Regions from separate parts of the Isachenkonia alkalipeptolytica genome, predicted to be linked through region 1. Evidence: riboswitches for the same ligand, from Rfam matches in the RefSeq annotation. Region 1 holds a riboswitch; the other holds the start of a gene.
The links. Region 1 has a riboswitch for cyclic di-GMP ahead of ISALK_RS10245 (cell wall-binding repeat-containing protein). Riboswitches for the same ligand answer to the same signal wherever they lie in the genome.
Positions count from the first base shown of each region.

Region 2: another riboswitch for cyclic di-GMP. It lies ahead of ISALK_RS01645 (nuclear transport factor 2 family protein); the one in region 1 lies ahead of ISALK_RS10245 (cell wall-binding repeat-containing protein).

Region 1 is NZ_SUMG01000013.1:8,955-17,126, reverse strand. It holds gene ISALK_RS10255 (S8 family serine peptidase) at 1-129, shown strand, start outside; gene ISALK_RS10250 (cell wall-binding repeat-containing protein) at 273-3,401, shown strand; cyclic di-GMP riboswitch class I at 3,852-3,925, shown strand; cyclic di-GMP riboswitch class I at 3,955-4,028, shown strand; gene ISALK_RS10245 (cell wall-binding repeat-containing protein) at 4,169-6,172, shown strand; gene ISALK_RS10240 (MucBP domain-containing protein) at 6,250-8,172, opposite strand, start outside.
Region 2 is NZ_SUMG01000001.1:342,406-350,577, forward strand. It holds gene ISALK_RS01630 (hypothetical protein) at 1-1,032, shown strand, start outside; gene ISALK_RS01635 (ABC transporter ATP-binding protein) at 1,277-3,067, shown strand; gene ISALK_RS01640 (ABC transporter ATP-binding protein) at 3,068-4,840, shown strand; cyclic di-GMP riboswitch class II at 4,923-5,008, shown strand; gene ISALK_RS01645 (nuclear transport factor 2 family protein) at 5,090-5,527, shown strand; gene ISALK_RS01650 (SAM-dependent methyltransferase) at 5,621-6,679, opposite strand; gene ISALK_RS01655 (MoaD/ThiS family protein) at 6,899-7,138, shown strand; gene ISALK_RS01660 (hypothetical protein) at 7,268-7,582, shown strand.

The DNA of each region.
Region 1 (8,172 bases):
AAAGAAGAAATATCCCGGGAAGCCCAGGGAATTTTAGGGGTAATGGAAACCTTCTCTTTTATCGGAGGACCCAGTGTGCTGTCCGAGGAAATCTATCGCCGGGCCCTAGAAATTATTTCAGGACCTTAGCCCTCTATAAAGAGGAGAGGGAGCCGTCGATATAATAAGAGGGCGGATGGAAAGGTTTTAAGATTATAAAAACAGGGACTACTGTAATGGGAGTCTTGGAGAAATGGATGGAAGCTATTTAAGGAGAGTAGGAGGGACGAAGGATGAAGAAAAAGATTTGCAAAGCATTAGTGGCAGTAATGGTTCTATCCGCTGTGGTGGGAGGATTTCTGCCGGTGAATCAACCGGGGAGGATTTCCCGGGCCTATATTGAAGATTACGATGATCGGGATTTTCGACTGGCAGGGGATAATCGTTTTGCCACCGCCGGTGAAATTGCGAAAAGAAACGGCACCACATCAAAAGAGGTGATCATCGTCCGAGGGGATAGTGTAGAGGGAATCCCCCAGGTGGTGGACGGATTGACGGCCAGTGCCCTAGCGGGAGCACGGGATGCACAAATCCTGTTGGTAACCAAGGACCGTCTGCCGGATACCACTGAGAAGATTATTAAAGATCTTAATGCAACCAAAGCCACCATCGTAGGAGGGGAAGCCGCGGTTAGCCGGTCGGTAAAGGAAGATTTACAAAGCCTGGGCCTTAGCACCGAACGAATTGAAGGGAGTAACCGTTTTGAGACCGCCGCCGAGGTGGGATTACGGGTTCCTGCTCCCAGAAACAACACCGCAATCATTGTCAACGGAAACTCCGAGGTGGACTCCTTAGTTGCCGGACCCTTAGCCCACCGCGGATATCCCATACTGATGGTAAACAATCAACGGGGGACCATACCCGAAGCCACGGAAAAAGCCATTAAAAGCTTACATATTGATAACCTGATTATTGTCGGTGGCACCGGCGTGGTATCGGAAGAGCTGGAAACAGACTTAAATGATATGGAAGGGGTAACGGTAAAGGCGCGCTATGGGGGAAGCAACCGGGTGGAAACCAGTCTATCCCTGGCGTCTCATCCGGACTTTAGCAACAATAGCGGCGTCAGTCTTGTTAATGGAGGAGCCTATGTGGATGCGGTGGCGGCCTCTACCCTGGGAAAACCCGTGGTGTATTTTACGGAGCGGGGAGGAATTAATCCCGATATCCAGGATTATCTGTTTGATAAGGAAGAGCTGTTGGCCATTGGGGGAGAAGCGGTTATTACCGATGAAGTGTTACAAAAGGCCACACCGGCCATCGGTTTTCGCTACTATGGAAGTCTCCATCGACGAAGTCCCAACATCCGACGGTATGAAACCGGATTTGTCCATAATACCATGAACCTATTGTTAACGGCTCAGAATCACCACAGTGAAGGAGACTTTGACAAAGCGCTAAAGAGCTATGACTTACTACTTACCCAGCGGGATCTGTTGCCGGATAATATGGAAAGTGTTACCACAAGTAGCCGACAAAAGGCTCTGGAACGGGAAGGGATTCAAACGATTCAAGAGGCCCTGAAAGAAGCGGAGGGCATCACCAGCGTCACGTCGAAATTCAATGCTTTTGCCGAAGGATATTCGGTATATGGCTGGCACGGTCAGTACGGCAGCGGATACCTGAAGGCGGCGGAGGACCTACTGAACTGGGGACTGGCCCGTCATGAGGATAAAAGTTTCGATGAAGCCATCGGTCGGTATAATATGATTATTGAGAGCAGTAACCAACATGAACTTTTAGACGGCTTGGCCGGGGAAGCGAGATTTTACTCAAGTCTCGCAAATCAACGAGTAGTCTGGAATTCTCAGGATTTAAATATGCGCTTTAGCCGTTACAGAGAGTCCTTTGGGGACGCTTTAGGACAGCAGATACAACAAAACAGACATACGGTTTGGTCTGCATCGGATTGGAAAAGTCCCTCGGAGGAGGATGTGGCTTACTACTTAAATCCTCAAAACTTCTACATCCCCAACTGGTTGGAAGAGGATAGGGATCCGGAATTCATTCAAATCGCCAGTAATACCCTTAGGGTTCGAGAAGGCCCTTCAACCAGCAACGATATATTAAGCATCGCCTATCAGGAGGAGATTTATCCCGTAAAGGGAGAATCCAACGGATGGTTTCGTATTCGAAAGGATGGTAAGGACGGTTGGGTAGCCGGGAGTCACGTACATCGAATCGGTAAAAATACCGGGGTGTCCAATGTGCGTGTCCGTGTGAATACCGGGACCTTGAATGTGAGAACCGGTCCTTCTACCAATTTCCAAAGAATCGGAACGGTCAGCGACGGAGAGGAATTTACCCTGCGAGAGCATAAAAACGGCTGGCACAAAATTCAGTACTTCGGAACCGAAGGTTGGATCAGCGGTAATTTTGCGGAACCGGTATACGATGTGCCCGCAAGAACTTTCCAGTTCCTAGAACTGCAAGGGTTAGTACCTGCCAGAGCCAGTGAGATTAACACCTTGATCGACGGGGACCCGAACCTCACCGGCTATGCCAACACCCTTAGAACCGCCGGGCGGGAAAATAACATCAATGAGCTGTATTTAACCGTTCATGCCCTAAAAGAAAGTGAAGGGCCCAACAGCGTGCTTTTAGAAGGGATTGAAGTTACGGAAGTGGAGGGAAGCAGTGTGGCCCCCACCACCGTATATAATGTGTTCGGAATAGAGGCCAACGGTACCGATCCGGTACAGTCCGGAGCGGAATTTGCCTACGAACAGGGCTGGACCACAAAGGAAGCCGCCATTTTAGAAGGGACAAAGTGGATATCGGAAAACTTTATCAACCATCCCAGAAACCCTCAGGATACCCTGTATAAAATGCGTTGGGATCCGGGAAGAAACGGTAAAAATCCCTTCAGCAGTAATATAAAGTGGGCGGATGAAATTGGAGCAAGAATTCATGAAGCCTATAGAATACTGGATAAAGAAAGTCTGCATTTCGATATATCGGTATATAAGACTCGGGCCTGGCCGGTACCGGGACATACCAGAATTTCTTCTCCCTATGGATATAGAATTCATCCCATAACAGGAGACCACCGAATGCATATCGGAATCGATATTCCCGCACCGGGGGGAACCCCCATCGTTGCCGCCAAGGCGGGGCGGGTTACCGTTTCCCATTACGGAGCAAGCTACGGTAACTGGATCGAAATCGATCATGGAAACGGCATCACCACCCGTTACGCCCATAACTCCTCCAATATCGCCAAGGTGGGAGATTGGGTGGAAAAGGGAGAAACCATCGCTTTAGTAGGGACCACCGGTAGTTCTACCGGAAATCACCTGCATTTTGAAGTTCGACACAACAACAATCATTTTGATCCCCTACCCTGGTTACAAGGAAACTAATAGCACAAAGGGGACGGAGGTATTTGGTTCATAGCACAAAGGGGACGGAGGTATTTGGTTCATAGCACAAAGGGGACGGAGGTATTTGGTTCATAACTTAGCACAAAGGGGACGGAGGGTTTTGAGTCATCAGTAAAGGAATATGACTCAACCCCCTCCTTTTTTGACCCGAACTCCTCATTTTTCAATGCTGAGAGACCTACCAAATAGCAGGTAGAATAGGCGACAGACCTACGGAAAAACCGTTATCCGGTAAACAGGCTTTTAAAAAGTCGATCTATTAAATAAGTTGACGTAATTACTTATTAATTTCATTGAAAAATGGGATTAAAGGTGATATAATGGATATACATAATGTACTACTAAGAAAAATTCGCAAATACTAAAAAGAACTACACCTGCATAGAAGCAGTAAAACGTAAAAATTCATAGAGTGAATATCTTAGCAATTCACGATAAAGGCAAACCATGGGAAACTGTGGGACGCAAAGCTAAAGGGCCGTATAAGGTAGCCAGTTACCGAAAGATCTGCTTTTTTAATGAAAAAAACTATTCACGATAAAGGCAAACCATGGGAAACTGTGGGACGCAAAGCTAAAGGGCCGTATAAGGCAGCCAGCTACCGAAAGACTAGTTTTTTGTGTTTTGGAATAAAACATAAAAATCGGTGGACAACCCCTTTAGCAAATGTAGAGTCATTGCCCTTACTATCGTGAAAGATGGCGATTGGTCAGTGATTCTTACAGGAGTTAAAGGAGGAAAAACGAATGAATACATATACTTTGAAGGGAAAGAATGCTAGCAAAAAAATGGGATTTGTCAGTAAAGTATTGGTTGCAGCCATGGTGTTTACCGCGGTAATGACAGGCTTTAGTGATGTAGCCTACGGACAAATGGAAATCAGCAGTATTGAGCATCAGATTGCAGGTTCGGATCAGTATGAAACCGCTTACCAGGTAGCGAAGGAAAAGGACGAAAACCCTGATACGGTAGTAATGGTTCGAGGAGATAAGATCGAAAATGTACCCCAGGTAATTGACGGATTAACCGCCAGCGGGATCGCAGGCTTAGAAAATACCTCTACCCTATTGGTGGAACAGGACAATATTCCGGAAGCCACAAAAGAAGCCTTAACCAGCTTAAATCCTGAAAAAGTGGTCATTATCGGAGGAAGCGCAGCAGTAAGTAATAACGTAGAAAATCAAATCAAAAGCTTAGGAATCGATACCGACCGTTTTTATGGTAACAATCGCTATGAGACAGCAGCCAATGTGGCCAGGGAAATGGGAAGCGCAAAAGATAACACCGCCATCATCGTAGATGGAAACGCGGTAGTGGATTCCTTAGTCGCCGGACCTCTTGCCTATAAAGGGTACCCTATACTAATGATCAATAATGCCCGGGGAACTGTACCGGAAGTTACAAAGGAAGCATTAAGGGACCTAGGTATCGAGCGTGTGATCATAGTCGGAGGCACCGCTGTAGTATCAGCGGATGTGGAACAACAGTTAAACCGGATTTCAGGCATTACCGTAGAAGAGCGCTTCGGCGGAAAAAATAGAGTAGAGACTAGTTTACTATTAGGAGAGCATCAGGACTTTTCCGGCGCGACCTCCGTATCCCTATTGGATGGTCATGAATACGTGGATGCCGTGGCGGCTTCCTCCTTGGGTGGACCGGTGGTTTACTACAATCAACGACACGGGATTACCGATGAAATAAGTCGAATGATTTCCAGCAAAGGTAATGTGCGGTTAATCGGTGGCTTATCCAATGTAAGCGATACACCTTCTTCCAGCAGTGAAACCCTGGTAGGCAGCGAGGCTACCCAGTACCAAAGCGGTTTTGCACAGGATACGTATCTAAACATGGAAATTACCAACAACGACCGAATTGAAGTAGAGGGAAAAATCAATAGTGGCCATGAGTTTGGGTGGTTCCAATTAAGAACCCCATCGGGAGAGCGGGTACTAAGCGAATTTTTCTCCATCAGTGGGAGCGGTAATTATCAAGAAGAGTTTTCCCTAGGAGATTTAGGAATCCGTAATGGAAGCGGTAAAGAGTATGAGGTTATGATTTTCACAGCACCGGAGAGATACACCACCTATAACTCCGTACATTGGAACATTATGCTTGAGGAATCATCAGAAGGGTTAGTATTCCAACGATCTTTTGTATACGAAGAAAACCTGGAGCTTTTCCAGGAGAATAATGAAGTGGTAGCAAAGGATCTGGATTTGAATCATCTAAAGCCGGAAGACCAAGTAATCATTAAAGAGCTAGCGGAAGAAATTACGGAAGGCATCAATAATGAATACGATCAGGTAAAAGCCATCCACGACTGGGTAGCGGGAAATATCTACTATGATCATGACGGAGTACGGTATAACCAACGGGGAAGAAACGACACCATGGATACTTTGGATCGAAGAATCGCCGTATGCCAAGGCTACGCCGAGCTGACCGCATCCTTACTAAGAAGCATCGGTATCCCCGCAAGAATGGCCAACGGTTACGCGCTGGGCGCATCAGCAGGGGGCGCTACCTGGGAAACCGCGGATTTAAGCTCCTCGAACCATGCTTGGAACGAAGCCTATGTAGACGGTCGATGGATCGTTATGGACGCTACGTGGAACTCCACAAACAAATATGAAAACGGAGAATTAACCAGCGGTTCTATTCGAAGTACTTATTTTGACATAAGCATTGAAGCACTATCCAACACCCATAAAATATTTGATCGACAACGAACCATTTTTCTAAGATATTAGAAAAATAGTAGCACAAAGGGGACGGAGGTATTCGGTTCATATTTTGAACCGAATACCTCCGTCCCCTTTGTGCTATACTATGAGGCTAAGAAACGCTTTAATGCAACTCCTAGGCCGGATATCATAAGCCCGAATACCATAAATACTGCGACGTGATACTGGCCGGTTCTTGGTAACTGATCAATACCAAGGGGCGGTTCTTCATCGAGAATTGGAGTTTCATCGGCGGGAGGTTCTTCGTCAACCGGCGCCTCCGGTGGATCCAAATCATCGATCCGTTCTACTATTTTCGTATATTGATAGACCACATGCTGGTCTTCCGCTGAAACGGTACCTGATGCAGGGGCTCCTTCGGGATCCACTCGTTCGAAACGGAAACCTTCAAAGGCCAGTTCTGTGGTTTCGTAAGGAGTTCCCACTTCCACGTTTTCCGCTACAAAGGCTTTTTCCTGAAGAATGCTTACGATTTCCCATTCTTCGTTAACTTCCACGTATTCCACGGTTACGGAACCCAGTTCGGGAGGCGTAACGTCATCGATTCTAATATACTGATAAACTACGTGTTGATCCTCTGCAGTAACGGTACCTGATGCAGGGGCTCCTTCGGGATCCACTTGTACGAATTCGAAACCTTCAAAGGAGAGCTCTAAGGTGTCGTAGGGGGTGCCCACTTCCGCATTTTCCACGACGAATTCTTTTTCCTGAAGAATGCTTACGATTTCCCCGTCATCGTCGATTTCCACGTATTCCACGGTTACGGAGCCGGTTTCCGGTGGTTCATCATCAATGCGAGTATACTGAAACACCACGTGTTTCGTAGCTACGGTTACATTTCCACTGGCTGCGGCTCCATTGGGATCCACCCGTACAAATTGGAATCCGGGGAAATCCAATGATTCTGTGCTGTAGGAGGTACCTACAACAGCGTTGGTTACCACATTGCTTCGAGGTTGTAAGATGCTGATGACATTAAAATCACCATCCACTTCCACATGTTCTACGGTTACTGAGCCTCGTAAGACAGGAGGTGGTGGGGGAGCATCGAAGGTATTGGTGATGGTAATCTCTTTGTAGCCATCCTCGGGGATTCGAATAACAACCCCTTCTAATTCATCGGGAAGGGAAATCTCCTCGATGTCACCGCTATAGCTGACGTTGTCCGCTCCACGGGTGTTGCTTTCCCAAAGTCGGTATAATCCGGGTTCTAAGTCGATGGTGTTAGGGGCATCTACTTCAATGGCTTCAACAATGGGGAAGGAGTCGTCCGGTTCTGTGAAATCTAATGCTTTGCCGTTTCTTTCCCACATCTCAAAGGGCTCGATACTCACTTCAAAATCTCCATCCTCGGTGGGCGTTCCCTCAACCACCTTGGTTACTGTTACCCCTCGCTCCGGAACCACCGGTTCATCAAAGATGTTGGTGATGGTAAGCTCGGTTACCATATTTTCCTTGATTTCCACCACAACGTAATCGGGGCCGTCATTATTTTCAGGGACGGGCTTGGAGTATTCAACGCGGTCCGCTCCTTGAGTATCACTTTCCCAAACACGATACGTACCCTGCGCTAATATAATATCCGGATTCGTATCTCCATTGGTATTTTTCACAATGGGGACAAACATAGGACCGTTGTTTGAAGTCGTCTTCATATTTTCAGATCCATTACCGGATTCATAGGCCTCGATAGCTATCTCGTAGCCTTCCGAAGGTCCTTCACCTTCAACACGCTTGATAACTCTCAAGATGCCCTCAGGATCCTCCGGATCCGTGGGAGTCTTCCCTAGAAACAATACATGGGAGATGCCAAAGGGAATCGGTTCGCCTGGATCAAAAGCTACGAATGCCTCGGAAGGAATATCTTTGTACTCTACAGTAGCATGGAGGTTGCGGTTAAAGGCCTGACCTTGATTATCAATATATTTTCCAATTATAGGATCGTTTACAGGGTCATCAATTAGCATACCTTGGCTGGTGAAAATCCCGCCGCCTGCTTGTTCGGA
Region 2 (8,172 bases), on a different contig from region 1:
AGCAATCCGATGGAAAAATCAGGATCACACACACAACGTCCCTTAATTACATCCGATGGGGAAGAAAAAATTACTGAAAACCAGGGAAATTTTACAGTTTCAAGTATCAATCAAAAAATTATCGGAGGAATCGTTACTTACGGCGATGAGGACATGCTTTTAGGTTCCACAGCAGTACTGCGACCAATCTTGCCGGGTGTGGAGTACCCCATGATCATTAAAGCTTTTGATGAGGCTGGGCAAGAAATTACTTCCAGTCTTGCGCTGCGGGGAGATTACAACGAGGTTCCTAGCTTTACCTTAGAAGGGGAGCTCACAGAAGGAGAAGAGCTGATTTTAAATGAAGATTATCCGGAAGCCATCACCTTTTATAAAGATCATCTCCATGATGAAGAAATTCGAGAAGAAGCCCTTAGAACTCTTAGTCTCTTGTATCATTACGGATGGAAAAGAGGAGAAGAAGATCCGAGCTTAGCTTTGTCCTTCGCAAAGGAATATTTCGAGGAAACAGGACACTCTCAAAACCTGGAGATGATTATCGGACGTTTATCCTTAGAAGAGTTGGAAAAAAATCGTAATAAAATCGAAAATTTGATTCAAGAAATTGAAGAACCAGAGGAGCCGTATAGTATTCAGCAAGTTCGGGCGAACCTTTATCTAATCGATCGAGACTGGGAAAGCGCCTTGACGGTTTATGAAGAAAATGAAGACGCCTTATCTTCGAAAGTACTTTACTTGGACCTTTTACTAGGAGATTATCAAAGAGCTTCGAAAAGGCTACGGGATAGCCGGTTCCATATATACCGCATGGATCCCTTAAGAACCGAAGAAGCGCTTCAGGCTCTTTCTGAAGAAGGGCTATCCTTTGCTGATGAAACTCGATTGGAAAAACTGATGGAAGCCTTGTTAATCGAAAGTAGAGATTCAGCAGAAGAAGTATATAGGGAAATTCTTCCCGATGTTGAGAGCAAAGCGCTACGGGATTTATTGTACGAGATTCATCTAAACAATAATTGGGATCGGGATTGGTAGACTAGGGAAAGATAAGTCCCTGTCTCATCCTTTGCTTGGTCGCTTAGACAGCATTATTGTAACTAAAATTAGCATAATTAATATTTGTAAAACGCTGAATTCCATTAGGAAAACGGCGTTTTTTTCAATCCCTCTCAGCCTCAAGGCGGAGAGAATATCTGTCCCAAGAGGGTTCATTAAAAGATGAAGTTCATATAGAATATGGATATACAGATAAGACACAATCATTCTAGGAGGCGGAGCATTGGGAAAAGAAAAGAAAGCTAAAGAGACTTCATTCTTGAAGGATTTATTACAGATGATCAAAGATTTACCCTATAAAGGATTACTGACGGGGGTATTGGTGACAACCATATTTTTGTCCTTAATACAAATCGTAATTGCGGATTATTTGCGGGTTTTAATGGACTCCCTGGTGGGTGAAAATGATTTCAGCATGGGGATGCTGGGGGTGATGGTCCTTATTTTTGCTGTGGACTTAGTTTTGATTTATTTTCGGACCCTGGCTTCGGAAAAATATTCGGAAAAGAACTTGAAGTATCTACGAAAAGAGTCCACGGATAAGCTGATGGATACCTCCGTGGAAGAAGTGGAGAAAGCCCATTCGGGAGATTTTATCTCGAAGTTGACCAATGACTTAAACAAAATTCAAACATTTACCAAGGAACGGGTACATAACTTTATTTTTGTACCCCTGACAGCGGTATTATCCTTGGCTTATCTACTGTATTTAAACTGGATTCTGACGCTGATTTCCGTCGCCATGATCCCGGTCATCCTGGTGGTATCCAATATCATCGGCAAGCCCATCGGTAAAAAGACCACGGAATACAGCGAAGCCATGGGAAAAATCAATACCATGAACACGGAGTACATTAAGGGGATTGAAGTGGTAAAAGCCTTTCATCTGAATGACCGATTAATGAAAAAGTATACACCGGAAGTGGAAAACAGCGTGCAAAAGGATACCGCCGTGGCGAAAAGTAAGGCGTTTATCAACTCCTTGTCGGGGATTGTCTCCATCCTGCCCTTTTTCATCACCTTCGGTTTTGGTGCCTATTTTATCAGCATCGGTGATTTAACCCTGGGAGGCTTAATTGCCTTTACCAATTTACTAAACTATTTATCCTTTCCCTTATCTCAAATTCCAATGCTGATTGGAAACGGAAAAGGGGATTTGGCGGCCTACAAGCGGGTAAAAAGTGTAATCAATTTAAGCGAGGAGCGAACCGGCGGAAAGGTTTTGGCTTTTGATGAGAACTTTCGGTGGGAAAAGCAGTCTGATCAAGAGGTCATTGCCATTCGAAATCTAAGCTTTACCTATCCCGGTGCTACGGAGCCGTCCCTGAAAAACATCAACATCAGTATTAAAAAGAACCAACAGATCGCCTTGGTGGGAGAAAGTGGAAGCGGGAAAACCACCCTTAGCAAGCTTTTGCTGGGTTTTTACCCCGTGGTTTCGGGGAAAATAGAAATCGGGGGAAAGGATCTTTCCGATTGGAATTTAAAGGCCCTTCGCCAAAATATTGCTTTCGTACCTCAGGAGGTGTATCTGTTTCCCGGAGATGTAGAGGAAAATATTCGTTACGGGAAGCCTGAAGTCGGTGAAGGTGGAATCATCAGTGCTGCAGAAAAGGCTTATGCCCACGGATTTATCAAAAATCTTGATCGGGGATACCATACGGTGGTGGGAGAACTTGGAGACCGGGTGTCCGGAGGACAAAAACAACGAATCTCCTTAGCAAGGGCCTTTCTGAAGGACAGTAATATTGTTTTGTTGGATGAAGCTACCTCGGCCCTGGATAATGAATCGGAAAGCTTGATTCAAAAGGCTTTGGACAGCGAGTTAAAAGAAAAAACATCCATCATTATTGCCCACCGGTTATCCACAATTAAAGACGCCGATGAGATTATTGTTCTAAAAGATGGAGAGATCGTAGGAACGGGTAGTCACTTAGAACTCATTAAAAGCAACGGCTATTACCGAAGCCTTTATCAAAAACAAATGGAAAACGGAAAAAGGGAGGCGATGTAATTGAAGGAGCAGATACTACGAATTTTTGACAACCAAAAAAGTAAAGTCTTGAAGTTCATCCTCCCCTTTATTCTATTAGGACTTGGGAATGCCCTGGTAAATCTGACCCTAGCCACCCTGTTAATGTACGTGTTTGACTACGCCGCAGAAGGGGAGTTTGCGCTGATTTACCGAGTGGTAATCATCTCCGGAATTACTGTGGTTCTGCTTTTTATTACCACACCGATCTTTGCCTACTTCGGGCGAAAAAACATTGCGGTGCTGATGGGAAAACTCCGCCGGGAAACTTTTGCGAAAACCATGAATCTTCCCTATACCTATCATAAAAGCCGGCACTCGGGAGATACCATTTCAAGACTGACCAACGATCTAACAGAATTCGAGACTTTTTTGAAGGAAGGTTTCTTAAATTTTGCCAATCTATTGATTTTAGGAACCGCCGCCGTTATCTATATGTTTGTGCTGGAATATCGGCTGGCCATCGTATTTTTGATTTTTACCCTGGTAATCTTTAAGCTGAATCAGGGGTCGGCGAAAAAAATGAAAGTTCTCAGTGATGAAGTGCAAAACAGAAAATCATTGTTCACCCAAAATCTTACGGATATTTTTCAAGGTTTTCAGGTGATGAAGTCCTATAACCTTGAGAACTTATTAAAGGAAAAAATGGAGGAAGTAAACGAAGGGGTCTATGAAAAAGCCTATCAAAGAAGCCGACAGCAGGCGAAGCTTCGAATCCTCAGCAACCTGGCCTTTACCAGCAGTTTTTTGTTCATCATCGTCTTCGGAATTCTTTTTATCACCCTGGGATGGATGAGTATCGGTGTAGTCGTGGCCTTTACCAATCTTCAAGGGGCCATTAACTCAGTGCTGAACTTCCTTCCCCAGTTTAATCAGTCCTTACAAGGAGCCAGGGCTTCATTGGACCGGGTGTTTGAAATCATCGATGAAGATAATGAACCTTCTGTGATCAATCCAAGAATCGAAGAGTCCGGGAAGCAACGGGAAATTGGTAAGCCTGAATACATTGAATTTCGGAACGTTCGCTTTTCCTATGAAAAGGATCAAGCAACCCCGGTTATTAATAATCTAAGCTTTGCCATGGAAAAAGGAAAATCCATCGCCTTAGTGGGAGAAAGCGGCGGGGGAAAATCCACGATTTTAAAGCTTCTTTTAGGCCTTTATTCAATCGATCAGGGAGAAATCATTGTAGGGAGCCGTTCCACGGCGGACACCGAGATTCGGGATATTCGAAAAGAGTTAGCCTATGTATCCCAGAATCCCTATCTATTTACGGGAACCATTGGGGAGAATATCTCCTACGGCAGGGAAAATACCAGTGAGGAAGAAATCAAAAAAGCGGCGAAAAGAGCCAATGCCCATGACTTTATTATAAAGTTGGAAAAAGGCTACGATACCGTGATCGGAGAACGGGGTCTCGGACTTTCGGGAGGACAGAAACAGCGGATCTCCATTGCTAGAGCCATCATAAAGGATAGTCCTATTCTACTGATGGATGAGGCCACTTCCGCCCTGGATACGGAAAGCGAGCGGCTGATTCAAGAGTCCTTAAAAGAGATGATGAAAGAGAAAACCGGCATCACCATCGCCCACCGCCTCTCCACCATTGAAGACAGCGATGAGATTTTTGTCATTCAGGAGGGGAAACTCATCGAGCGGGGAGATCATCAGACCCTTTTGGATCAAAAAGGCTACTACAGTATGCTTTATCACACCCAGTTTTCCAAAAAAGAAAGGGAAGAGCGGGCAGGTTAAGATATCTGTTGATTTTTAAGAATGTTCTGTTAATTATTAACCAAATGGGGTATAAGCCAAACAAACATGCATTTCGAGGAGAAACTTAAGAGGACACGAAGATCCCGTAACCAGATTTGGACGCTTCCTGTTACGGAGGAGTGAGTAGCGTAACCGGCCTAACAGGTCGGTTTTTTTGTTTTTGTCATTAGGTTTCTTTACAGTGTCTCTGCAACCTCAATCGGCTGAATCGGAAAAGGAGGTGAAAAAATGTCTGATGAGAAAAAAGTAGCTATGATGAACGATTTTGTGAAATCCTTGGAAGAGCAGGACCGGGAAAAATTGATGTCTCTTATAACCGATGACTTCTGTTGGCACAACCCTCATGGAAGTTTCTGTGGACGGGAAGAGATGAACCGATACTTGGACTGGTTCCATAAAAACACAACGAATCTGAAATTCAGAGATGTGGGTTCGGAAAAAGTGATTCAAGGGGATCGAGCTATTTATGAGCATGAAATATCCGGAGTAATGCAAGGGGAGAAGGTGACATTCCTGACGATGTGTTCTTACAAATTTAACAAAGATAAAATCCAAGATGTCAGCACCGTGTATGACCGGCTCAGTCTTGCTGAGCAGGCTTCCTCCTCATGGTTGCCAAAAAAAATGGTCAATTCCGTAGTAAATCAAATGCAAAAAGGGTTATAGGAAACAGCCTTAGAGTAAAAATAAAAGCTGCAGGGAATCTGTAAAGGTTCGTACTGAACGCTCTTTAAGCCGTAAAGTCAAGAGCGTTCTTTTTTAGGATATTAACATATTTTTTTCAAAAAGATAGTGACTGATAAACCACTCATCTCCGTCGTGGAAAGAAAAGAACTCGGCGCAGGCCATGAAAAATACCCGCCAGTAAACCCACCATTTTAAGGCTTCATCTTCCCCTTCTATTTCAGCCATAATAGGCATGATTATGTCTTTTTGCTCATCCATACGTTGAAGCCAGGCTTCCAGGGTTTTTTGGTAATGTATACCGGAAATCGCCCACTGTCTTTCCAATGAAAACCGATCGGTAAAATAATGAAGCAAATCCCGGCTGGGCATAGTGCCGCCTAAAAAGAAGTGTCGGGTCATCCAATCATTATCACTTCGCACTTCATAGGCATAGGGCGTGGTTCGATGGGTAAAGATATGTACAAATAACCGTCCCCTGAGCAATAAAAACTCCGAAATTTTATTCATCAACTGTTCATAATTTCGCATATGCTCAAACATTTCAATAGATATGACACGGTGAAAGCGTACTTCCGTGGTAAAGTCATTGATATCTTCCGTAATCACCGTAAGATTCTCTAAACTCTCCTCCTTAGCCTTGGCATCAATATAAGACTTTTGTGTAGCGGAGTTGGATAGCGCCCAAATATTCGCTGAAGGATATTTTTTTGCCATATACAGCGCTAAAGAGCCCCAACCACACCCTAAATCTAGAATATTTTGCCCATCTTCTATTTCCGCCCGTTGACATGTCAACTTTAGCATGGCTTCTTCCGCATCGCTTAAATGATCTTTCAGTTCTTTAAAAGGAACCGGATTATTCCAATATCCGCAGCTGTATTTCATATGAGTACCTAGAACATGCTGAAAAAATTCTGTAGGGATTTCATAGTGTTGATCGTTAGCTTCCGCAGTATTTATTGCAATCGGTTGCTTTGTTAAATCCTCAATGTATTGAGTGAGATATTGTTGATGCTCTTCTGCGCTGTAGGATGTTATTTCCTTCAATCTGGCTGATGTCATACGACGAGCTCCCCAACGAATCAGAAAATCCGGGATTTTATTTTTCTCCAGTAGCGGTTCAAATCTCATTTAGTAACCTCCTAGTATAAAGTATTTTGCTTATAATATTACCTCTTTTATCAAGGCACATATACCCGGGAAACCTCTCAGTAAACGGAATGATCATAATTTTGAAAAAAATTTAGTTTCAAATTTCAAGCCTAGGGTAAAAAAATGAATACCATTAATCGAAATATCATACAAAATGCTTAATTACTTTAGAGACTATTTATGGAAAGGAGGATTCTCATGGGTGTAAAAGTAAAGTTGTTTTCAAAACTGCGGGAAGGCCGGGAAAAAGAAGTATGCACCAAAGAATGCATGTATGATTTAACAGGCAGCGATACTGTTGAACAGGCCGTGGAAGCATTAAATGTTAACAAAGAAGATATTAAAATTTTGTTAGTCAATGGTCTTGATGCAGAGCTTACAACACCTTTAAAAGATGGAGATACCGTATCCGTGTTTCCACCAACAGGGGGGATGTAGTTTTATTGAATTTTATTAATTACAATTTGTTACAAGCCTCGGGAAGTATTTTATCCCGAGGCATTATTTATAATTCAAAGTCTGCACAAGAAATCTGAAATCAAATATAAAAGAGAGGAGATGGTATTGATGAATCCATTTATTTTTGCTATAGTAACTGGTATTATTATCGGAGTGTTTTCGTTTTTCTTTGAAGCTGTTAATAAAAGTGTTTTAAGACCCTTTGAACCGATTCAAAGGGTAACGGGGAAGTTGAAAAGGAAAAAAACAGTTTACTATTTTTCTGTCGTTATCGTATTACTTGTTGTATTATTTATCGTTGAGGTATACTCCCTTAATGATATGGGTTTTGCAATGATTCTAGGTTTTGTATTTGCAATGAACAATATCTTTTTTCAAAAAGGATTTCATGAGAAAAAAGAACATGCAGATATGGAAGAATGAAAAAGTGGTTAACACACTTGATAGTTCGGGTGTTTTTCATCATTTCAACCGATTTGCAAGAGGGATTGATCATAAGGAGTTCCAACAGGATTTGGACCGGGATATTAAAAAATACCGCTTCGAATCTTTTTGCTATGGACCGAAATCCTGTAAACACTATAAGCTGGGAAGGACCAGTTCGGTCCCTTTGACTTATAAAAAGCGAAAGATGTGCAAAAAACAATAAAAGTCATTGAGAAAAATCCCTTGTAAAGATAAAAATGATAAAAATATTTATTGAAAGTAGCAGGGTATCTGCTTGAAAACTTAACAATAGAACCTTCTATTGTGAGGCTCTGAGGTAAAGCTTCTTTTATGGCGACTGCAATTTGTGGTTGATTTCAAAAGAAGCTTTTATTATGCGAAAAATGCCGAAGGTTTTTTTGGAACCAATTCTCAAAAAATAAAGGATTTGGAGAGGGTTTTGTAGAATAGTACTTTAAAGAGGAGTAATATGTGAACGGAAAGTGTTTTTTTATTATCATTAAGATTATTAATGGACTAATGAAATGGCGTGGTTGCTTGAAACCTCACAAATGAACCGTCCCCGT